2 regions of the Nocardia sp. NPDC052316 genome follow, and region 2 is predicted to be linked to the other one. Evidence: riboswitches for the same ligand, from Rfam matches in the RefSeq annotation. Region 2 holds a riboswitch; the other holds the start of a gene.

What was found. A riboswitch is a leader RNA that binds a small molecule or an ion and turns the genes downstream of it on or off. The one in region 2 is predicted to bind cobalamin.
Region 1: another riboswitch for cobalamin. It lies ahead of ACIHA7_RS33100 (ABC transporter substrate-binding protein); the one in region 2 lies ahead of ACIHA7_RS27815 (CbtB-domain containing protein).

Annotation. Positions count from the first base shown of each region.
Region 1 is NZ_JBIUBB010000007.1:337,548-342,503, forward strand. Features, by position in the region: gene ACIHA7_RS33085 (asparagine synthase-related protein) at 1-547, opposite strand, end outside; gene ACIHA7_RS33090 (DUF4190 domain-containing protein) at 1,448-1,906, opposite strand; gene ACIHA7_RS33095 (hypothetical protein) at 2,048-2,746, opposite strand; cobalamin riboswitch at 2,803-3,007, shown strand; gene ACIHA7_RS33100 (ABC transporter substrate-binding protein) at 3,026-4,603, shown strand; gene ACIHA7_RS33105 (ABC transporter permease) at 4,611-4,956, shown strand, end outside.
Region 2 is NZ_JBIUBB010000006.1:7,263-12,218, reverse strand. Features, by position in the region: gene ACIHA7_RS27835 (carbonic anhydrase) at 1-281, opposite strand, end outside; gene ACIHA7_RS27830 (A/G-specific adenine glycosylase) at 372-1,268, shown strand; gene ACIHA7_RS27825 (alpha/beta fold hydrolase) at 1,283-2,029, opposite strand; gene mhuD (mycobilin-forming heme oxygenase MhuD) at 2,123-2,437, shown strand; cobalamin riboswitch at 2,508-2,673, shown strand; gene ACIHA7_RS27815 (CbtB-domain containing protein) at 2,700-2,894, shown strand; gene ACIHA7_RS27810 (CbtA family protein) at 2,885-3,718, shown strand; gene ACIHA7_RS27805 (hypothetical protein) at 3,754-4,245, shown strand; gene ACIHA7_RS27800 (OsmC family peroxiredoxin) at 4,318-4,758, opposite strand; gene ACIHA7_RS27795 (DMT family transporter) at 4,940-4,956, opposite strand, start outside.

The DNA of each region.
Region 1 (4,956 bases), on a different contig from region 2:
CCAGCAGGTGGCCGGGGCGCAGCAATCCCAGCTCGGGATAGGCGAAGATGCTGTCCCCACGGCAGATTCGCCAGAGGGTTTCCCGGTCCAGCCGGTCGAGGTCGTCGGGGACGAGGTCGGCGGGATCGCTGGACCAGGCCAGCGTGTGGCCGGACTGCTGGTAGAACAGGGTGTCCCGGGTGAACAGGCTGCGGAACAGGAAGACTCGATCGGCGGTGACGAGGCAACCGACCAGGTCGCCCGGTAGCTCGGCCAGCTCGGCGTACCGTCCGCTCCGGAGCGTGGCGGTAATCCGTTCGGTGAGAGCCTCGTCCAGGACTCCGGTGAGGGTGCCGCCCAGCGCGAGATAGGCTCGATCAGCCGTGTGCGCGGGTAGCGCAGTCGGGTGTGTTCCCGCTCTTGTCCACTGCCGCAAGTAATTCGGGCTCACGGGGACGCTACGCGCGAGGAAGGGCACGCAGGCGTAATCGACGGGGGCCCCGTCGCGCGGCACGCTCGCTCGGCCGGCGCAACCGAGGTAGTCCACGGTAAGTGGGGAATGGTCCATGATGGCGGAACCTCTCAAAATCGCCGAGAAATGTGGTCCCCTCCCCCGTCACGTGCCGATGGGAGGGGACCACGGGTCGATCACTGCGTGCGGCTAGACCAGGTTGCCGTGGCTCACCAGATCAGGCACGCCGCGGAAGAGGATCGTGGTGTGGTCCTCGACCGCGCCCAGGCAGATCACCAGGGGCTCGATGTAAGGCATCTTCGTCATTTTTGTCACCTCCTTTCCTTTATGTCGTTCTCTCGTGGTCTTGGGCAGCGCAATACGCACGGCCAGGGACTGGTCGAATTGTGCGGGAATTCTCATGACAACGAGACGGTGCGCAACAATGTTTCAGCTGCGGTGAATCAACCCCAATGCATACCGACCGCTCGAATTCGTAAGGTGCCCAATGCGATGCGGCGATCCAAATATTCGACATATGGGGACATGACTCCACCTAAATACACAGAGGTGGTCGACTGCTGGGACCAGGCAGCGGACTTCGGTGCCCCGCAATACTTCTCGGCGTCGAGTCTGATTCGGGACTGGGGCTGGTAGGTCACAACCATAGTCCCCCACCGCCTTTGCGTCGACCCCTACTGCGCACTTGAATTGCGCCGAATTGGTAAGCACGCCGAATGAATTTATCCGACCGGGCGATGCCGACTGGTCGGCAGGTATGGTCGCGCTCAATTATCCACGGATGAAGATATTCACAATGGAAGTTAGACGCACCCGCCCGACCGAGCGCAATGACCCGCGGTGCCGTAGTCACGCGGGGCTCGGCCGCCTGCCGGAGCGCGGGCGTGGTGCCACGCACTCATCGGCAGGTCGGCGTCGTGCACACTGCTCAACACAGCTGTCCAACGAGATCGTCCTCGGCCGCGACCAATTCTCGGTGAGGAGGGAACGAACTCCTCAGTTGGTCGGCTGCGGACTGAGGGTGACACTGAATTTGTTCTCCACCGTCTGCTGCCAATCCCGTTCGCACTGATCGATTTTCGACTGATCGTTACCGGCGTCGTTCACACAGTCGGTGAACTCGTCACCGCCGGTGTAAGTGAAAAGCGCGAAACCGACCGCGATGGCGATCGCCGTCACGACCAATGCAATTATGCTCAACACCAAGCCCGTTATCGCCATGGCGGAACCCTCGGCCGCTCCCTTGCGAGCCCGTGCCGCGGCGATGATGCCGATGACGAGCCCGGCGAGGCCGAACAAGATGCCACCGATCACGGTCCAGAAGGTGAGCAGCGCGAGGATGCCCAGCACCAGCGCGGCAATGGCGAGGCCCTTGCCCGGCCGCCGATGAGAACCAGGGACCGGCGGCGGGTACTGGCCCGGCGCCGTATAACCGGGGGGAAATTCCTCCGTCATAGCTGTCCTTTCTTGGCTTCGATTTACACTGCGCCCGTTCGATGGCCTATCGAATGCTAATGACATTCGAGCCGAGCGCACGCGTGCCACACGCAGCCTTATCGAAAAGAATGGTCAGTGACGTGTGCTGGATGCCGCCGATCAGGTCGGCTCGGCAACGAGGTGAAGATAGGCAGTGTCGAGCGGGATGTCGACTGCGTACCAGGCGGCCGGTCGCTCGTCGTCGCGGGGACACCAGGCACACGCGATGCACAGCCGGGCTGCTTCCCCGGCGGCCAGGCCGGGCAGATGCCACGCGATCGAGGCCGAATCCGGGTAGCGCACAACGCATTCGGTGGTGGTGTCGGCCACGCCGGTCGGCACCAGGTGCGCCCAGCGGGAGGGCATCAGCCGGCCATCCGCGGCCTGCATGGCGAGCAGCTCCGCATCGGGACCGCCGATCGACACCATGAAGTGCTCGTTCTCTACGCTCACCGCCGCGAGGCATTCGGCGGAGTCCTGGCCGCCATAGGCGTCGGCGGGCAGGTCGGTCAGCGCGGCCGAGACGATCAGTCCGGACACCTCCGCGCACGCCTGCACCTGCCAGATCCCGGCCCACACCGGGACCGGTGCGCCGCCGTCCCATGGCTTGACGTCGATGCCGCCGAGCAACAGGTCGACCGTAGCGGTTCGGTGCTGCCACCGATGCAGATGCGAGCCATTCGCCAACCGCCATAGGGTATTCGACTCGGCCGGTAGCACGTCCGCCGCGAGCGTGACGGAGAACTCGACGGTGCCGAGGGGCGTATCGATCACCGCTGGGCGACGGTCCGCCTGGGTCAGGCGGTCGGTGGGAAGCATCCGACCATCATCCAGGGTTGCCGGCCCGCGCATCCCCGGATACCCGAACGTACCGCAATCCGACTGCTCGTCGGCGTCCAGCATCGCAGACGGTATGGTCTGAATCCGGCGTAGGGAACACCGGTGCGAATCCGGGGCTGTCCCGCAACTGTCACCGAGGAGCGATCCGCCGATTCATGGTCACGGCCTACCCAGGCTGGAAGACCGGCGGGAAGCGTTGATCCGGGAGCCAGGATACCTGCGCCGTGGTACACGGGATCTCACCCCACGAGGATGGCAATGGACAAGTACACAGCGGTGCGGCCCGGGCTCGGTCGCCGTTCCTTTCTGCTCGGGAGTGCGGGTGCGCTCGCGATGGGCGGGCTGCTCGCGGGTTGCGGCACCGACGGCGGCCCGGCGGCCCCGGATGGACCGCCACGGCCCGGCGGGCGCCTGCGGTCGGTGATCGCGGGGCGCTCGGCGAGCGCGGATGTGCTCGACCCGCACGAGGCCGGTAGTTCGGCGGGTGGCGCGGTGTCGAAGAACGTCTGGGACAAGCTTGTCGCGTACAACAACGATCTGACGCTGCGCTATCGGCTCGCGGAGTCGTTGGAGCCCAATGCCGATGGCAGTCAGTGGCGGATCACGCTGCGCCGGGGCGTGGTGTTCAGCGACGGCTCGTCGCTGACGGCCCGGGACGTGCTGTGGAGTTTCGAGCGGATGCTCGACCCGGCCAAGAAGTCCTCCGGCGATCTCGCCAACATCGATATGTCACGCACCCGCGCGGACGGCGATCTGGGCGTGCTGGTGACGATGAAAACGCCGCTGGCCGACTTCGGTTCGGTACTGGCGGGCTGGTATTGCTACATCGTGAAGGACGGTACCGGCACCATCGACGGGTCGTCGCTGCCGGTCGGCACCGGCCCGTTCGCGCTGGCGCGGTGGTCGCCCGGTGACCGAACCCTGTTGCGGCGCAACGATCGATACTGGGACGGTCGCCCCCTGCTCGACGAGGTGGAGATCATCCAGATCGCGGAGACCGAGGCCAGGGTCAACGCCTTCCTGTCCGGCGAAGCCGATGTGGTGCACGAGATCTCGTACCTGCAGGCGCGCACTCTGGAGCGCGACCCTGGTACCACCGTGGTGGTCCCGCCCGCCGGCCTGATGGGCGCGTTCCAGATGCGCGTGGACACACCGCCGTTCGACGATGTGCGGGTCAGGCAGGCCATGCGTCTCGCGGTAAACCGTCAGGCCATGGTCGACTCGGTGTATTACGGCTACGCCGAGCTCGGCAACGACGTCTACGGCAAGGGCGCACCGTTCTATCACGACGGTCTGCCACAGCGGACCTACGACCCGCGGCGCGCGCGAGAGCTGTTGCGGGAGGCGGGCAAAGAGAACCTGACGGTCACGCTGCCGACCGCCGACGGCTCGCCGGGCATGCTCGACTCCGCGACCTTGTTCGCCGAGCACGCGAAGGCCGCCGGGATCGACATCCGGCTCGAATCGGTGCCTGCGGACACCTACTTCTCCCAGGTCAGCGGTAAAGCCGCACTGTCGCACATCGGTTGGTGGAACTACAGTCTCGACTACTTCTACGGCCAGACCATGACCAGCGCCTCCCCCAGCAACGGCACCGGCTGGCGGCGGCCAGGGTGGGACGCGAAGTTCGCCGAGGCCCGCGCCGCGATGGACCCGCAGCGCCGCCGCGCGCTGTATCGGGAACTCCAGGAAGAACTCTGGAACGAGGGCGGGTACATCCTGCACAGCTTCGCCAAACGGCCCGACGCGGCGAAGAATCACGTGCGCGGCGTACGCAACGGGGTGCCCGGCACCGACGACTGGGCCAACTACGCCACCACCTGGCTGGCGACGTAGCAGCGCCGTGATCGCCTATATCGCACGGCGAGTCGGCGGTGGGATCGGTGTGCTCTTCGCCGTCGCGCTCGTGGTTTTCTGCCTGTTCGAAGCGCTGGACTCGGACGCGGCAACGGTGCTGCTGTCCCGCGACGGCGGCGGTGACCCCACGCCCGAGCAGTTGACCGCGCTGCGCGCCGAGCTCGGACTGGACCGGCCTGCACCGGTGCGCTTCGCCGAGTGGCTGTTCGCCTTCCTGCACGGCGATTTCGGCCATTCGCTGATCTCGGGGCGCCCGGTGAGTGATGTGCTGCTCGGCCGCGCGACCAACAGTGTCACCCTCGCGCTGCTCACCGCCGCGCTGTTGATCCCGC
Region 2 (4,956 bases):
AGCACCTGCACCCCGTACTCGATCGAGCCGAGCACGGAACTGTCGACGACATGGCCCGCGGTGCGCACCACGAACATGTCGCCGAGTCCCTGATCGAAGATCAGCTCGGCGGCGACTCGCGAGTCACCGCAACCGAAGAGGATCGCGGACGGATGCTGGCCGGCGACGAGCTTGGCTCGGTCGTTGGCGCCCTGGCTAGGATGCAGCAGCGCACCGGAGACGAAACGGTCGTTGCCTTCACGCAAAGACTTCCAGGCACTGACCGGATTGGAATCAGGCATACCGATCATTGTGCACAAGGCTCGTGTTACCAGCCAGTTCGTTTGGTTACAGGTCGGCAAATACCGACCGGCAGCAGTAGGACAGGAACAGTGAGGAAAGCACCGAACAGCATCGATGCGGACGTGTTGCTCGACTGGTACGCCGAGACCGCACGCGACCTTCCGTGGCGTCGCGCCGAGGTCACCGCGTGGCAGATCCTGATGAGCGAGATCATGCTGCAGCAGACGCCGGTGGTCCGGGTCGAGCCGATCTGGCGCGAGTGGGTGGCGCGCTGGCCGGTGCCGTCGGCGATGGCGGCCTCCTCGCAGGCGGAGGTGTTGCGCGCCTGGGGCAAGCTCGGCTATCCGCGCCGCGCGCTGCGGCTGCACGAGTGCGCCAGGGTGCTCGCGGCCGAGCACGGCGACGAGGTGCCCGCCGATGTCGAGGTGTTGCTGAGCCTGCCCGGCATCGGGGCATACACCGCGCGGGCGGTCGCGTGTTTCGCCTACGGACAACGGGTTCCGGTGGTCGACACCAATGTGCGCCGGGTGGTCGCCCGTGCCGTGCACGGGCGAGCAGAGGCCGGTAACCCGTCCTCGCGCGACCTGCCGGAGACCGAAGCCCTACTGCCGCAACAGATCGACCGCGCCGCGGTGTTCTCGGCCGCGCTGATGGAGCTGGGCGCGACCGTGTGCACCGCCCGCACACCGGACTGCGCGCGCTGCCCGCTGCCGAGCTGCGCGTGGGTCACCGCGGGCCGTCCGGTCTCCGAAATCGTGCGCCGCACACAGAAATACGAGGGCACCGACCGCCAAGCCCGCGGGCGCCTGCTCGACGTGCTGCGCGGCGCGACCGGCCCGGTGGAACGGGTGCGGCTGGATCTGGCGTGGCCGCGCGACCCGGGCCAGCGGGCCCGTGCCCTGGACTCACTGCTGGTCGACGGGTTGATCGAGCAGACCGTCGATGGCCTGTTCGCCCTCGCGGGCGAAGGCGGCATCGGCGCCTGACCGGGTGCGCCGCGCTAGAGGTTCAGGACGCGGCGCAGAAAACGTTCGACCTCGGCGCGGTAGTGCTCGGGCTGGTCGTCGTGCACGAGATGCGCTGCGCCGGCGACGAGTACGTGCTCGGCGTCGGGATGGATCTCGGCCATCCGCCGCATCTGGCCGGGCGGGGTGATGGTGTGCTCGCCCTCCAGCAGCAGGGCGGGCACGCGGATGGCGTGCCACTGCGGCCAGAAGTCGCGACCGCCCCACTCCTCGGAGATGTCGCGGAAGGTCGCGACCGAGCCGTGCAGCCGGTAGCCGTCCGGACCGTGCTCGAACGAGTTCAGGAAGTACCGCCCGGCGACCGGCCCGAAGAACTTCAGTACCGCCGCCGCGTCCGGAAACGGCTGCGGCCACGCCTCGATCATCGCCGCCCAGTTCGCCGCCGTGCGGCCGGTGAAGTCCGGGGCGATGTCCTCGATCACCAGTGCGCGCACCCGCTGCGGGTGCGTCGCGGCGAAGACCCAGCCGTGCAGCGCGCCCATCGAATGCCCGATCACCACCATGGGCTCGGCGATGCCCGCGGTCGCGGCGGCCAGGTCGGCGACGAAGGCCTCGGTGGTCAACTCGGCAGGAGCCGGTCTGCCGTGGCCCGCGGCATCGAAGGTGTAGACGTGGCCGTAGTCGCGCAGCCAGTCCAGTTGGTCGTGCCAGGTCCGGGCGCTGCCCATCAGCCCGTGCAGCAGCAGGATCGGTACCCCCGCTCCGCCTTCGTCGTGCAACACCCCGCCGATTCTGCCGGGCTCGCGCGTGGCGTGCGCACTGCCCCCGATACGGCCCATATCGAGTGGCCGCTCGCTGGTCGTATTGTCGAGGCCATGGCTGTAGTGAAGATCAACGCGATCGAGGTTCCCGAGGGCGCAGGCCCCGAGTTGGAGAAGCGGTTCGCCCACCGTGCGCACGCGGTCGAGGGTTCGCCCGGCTTCCTCGGCTTCCAGTTGCTCCGGCCGGTCGCCGGCGAGAACCGGTACTTCGTTGTCACCCAGTGGGATTCGGAGGAGTCGTTCGCGGCCTGGCGGGACGGGCCCGCGCGCGAGGCGCACGCGGGCGAGCGGCAGAAGCCGGTCTCCACGGGTGCCTCGCTGCTCGAATTCGAGGTGGTTCTCGACGTGGCCGCGAAGCCGGCGAGCTGACGTAGTTCAGGATGGCCGGGCGGGCCGACCTGCCCGGCGACTCGCCCGACGACGGGGCGCGGTCCGCGCTGGTCATATTGACGTCGGGTGCCTCCAGGTGTCACAGTTCGAAGGACAAAACGCGAGGGTGATGCGGTAATCCGGTGAGATTCCGGAGCGGTCGCGCCACTGTGTTCCATGCATCGAGCCCCTGGGTGCCGGACAGCCAGACACCGGCACTCTCGCCCCCATCGACGGGACGCGCATCCCTAGGAGGACTCGCATGGCTATCGCGCATTCGCCGAGCCGGGCAACCGATTCACTCGCCACTGTGCTCGTCACGGTAGGTGTCGTTCTTCTCGCACTGCTCACCCTGTACCTGGTCGGTTTCGATCAGGGCGTCATCTCGCGCAGCGGGATGTACCTGCACGAGCTGATGCACGACGGACGCCACCTGCTGGGACTGCCGTGCCACTGAGTCCACCCACCCCGCCGACTCCATCGTCTGCCCTCCCCCTGATCGGTTCGCTCAGGACCCTCCTGCTGCGCGGACTTCTAGCGGGCCTCATCGCGGGCCTGCTGGCCGCATCGGTCGGCTACTTCGTCGGCGAGCCGAAGGTCGACGCCGCCATCGCCATCGAGGAAGCCGGTTCCGCCGCGGGTCACCCGCACGGCGCGGAACCGGAGGCGAGCGGCGGACATTCGCACGGCGACGAGGAAGAACCACTGGTCAGCCGCGCCGGGCAGAAGGCGGGACAGTTCCTCGCCCTCGGCCTGGCCGGCCTGGCGCTCGGCGCGATCTTCGCCTCGGTCGCGCATTTCGCGCGGCGCCACACGACGTTGTCCGGGCCGGCACTCGCACTCGTACTAGGCCTCGGCGGCTGGGCCGCGGTCGTCGCGGTGCCGTTCTTCAAGTATCCGGCGAACCCACCTGCGGTCGGTGATCCGGACACGATCAACCAGCGCACCCTGCTGTGGTTGGCGGCAGTACTGCTCGGCCTGGTGGCGGTCGGTGTGGGCGGGTACGTCTACAAGGTGCTGCGCGGGCGGTTGGGCATGCTGCGGCTGATCGCCGGGGTCGCCGCGTTCGTCCTCGTCACGGCGGTGGGCTACATCCTGCTGCCCGGCGTCGACGAGGTGAAGGCGGACTTCCCGGCCACCCTGCTGTGGCAGTTCCGGGTGGCGTCGCTGGCCCAGACCGCGACGCTGTGGGCCTGCCTGGCCCTCGGCTTCGCCGCGCTCACCGAATTCGCCACGCGCACTGATACTCCGGTACGAGAGTCGATCGCTACCGCAGGCTGATCCACATCCGGAAGACGAGGGGCAGTGTCGGTGTCATGACCGACACCGCCCTTTCGCTGTGGCCCGCATCGCTTCGTTCGGGTGCGCCCGTGCAGCCGCCACGCGCCATCCGTATCGCCTACCTCGGCATGGCCGTCGCACTGCTCGCCGGAGTCGCCGAGGGGATTGTTCGGGCCGCCGCTGTGCTCGAACGCCAGGAGGCGGACCTGGCCGGCCTGGCGACCGGTCTCGCCGTGCGGCTCGGCATCTACCTGGTCGTGCTGATGGTCACCGTCCGGATGACGCACGGCGCCCGCTGGGCGCGGCTGGTACTGACCTTCGGCATCGGCGTGATCGGCCTGCTGTCACTGGTCATCGAACCGCTGGCCGCGCTGCTGTCCGCCGACGAGTTCGGCGACCTGTTCGCGAACATCACCGTCGAATCCGCGACCGTCGGCCTGTTCCGCGCGATCCACATCGCCGCGGTCCTGGTCGCCATCCCGGCGATGTACCACCCCGAAGCCCGTCGCTTCTTTCGCCGGGCCTGAACATCGCATAACCCCATGGCTTTTCGCACACCCGCCGGTGTGCGAAAAACCATGTGGCGGTGCGAGTGACAACTACGCCAGGGCTGCGTCGAGCGAGATGTGGTCGACGCCCGCGAGCGCCTTGCTGACCGGGCAGCCCGCCTTGGCCGCCTCCGCCGCGGCGGCGAAGGCATCGGCGTCGATACCGGAGACCTTGCCGCGGACGGTCAGCTTGATGCCGGAAATCCGGAAGCCACCGGCAGGGTCGGGGCCGAGGGTCACGTCGGCGGTGACGTCCAGGCTCTCCGGGGTGCCGCCCGCATTGCCGATCTGCGCCGAGAGCGCCATCGCGTAGCAGGAGGAGTGCGCGGCCGCGATGAGCTCCTCGGGGCTGGTGGTCCCGTCGGCCTCGTCGGCGGAGCGCTTGGGGAACGACACGTCGTACTTGCCGACCCCGGAGCTGGCCAGCTCGACCTGCCCGGACCCCTCCTGCAGAGAACCGGTCCAAGCGGTACGCGCGGTACGTGTAGGCATTAAATCCCTTTCACTGGTAAGCAATTTTCGATGCAGCCCCCGAGCTTAGCCAGCCCGCCGCCGCACGTCTCGGGGTCAGACTAGAGCGCCGCATTAGCAACCTTCACGACGCGGTACAGCAGCGCTCCGTCCCCGTCGGCCGTCCGAAACCCGGTGTGGTTCAGACGCTTCGGAGCCTGGCCTATTCCGGGTTGGTGA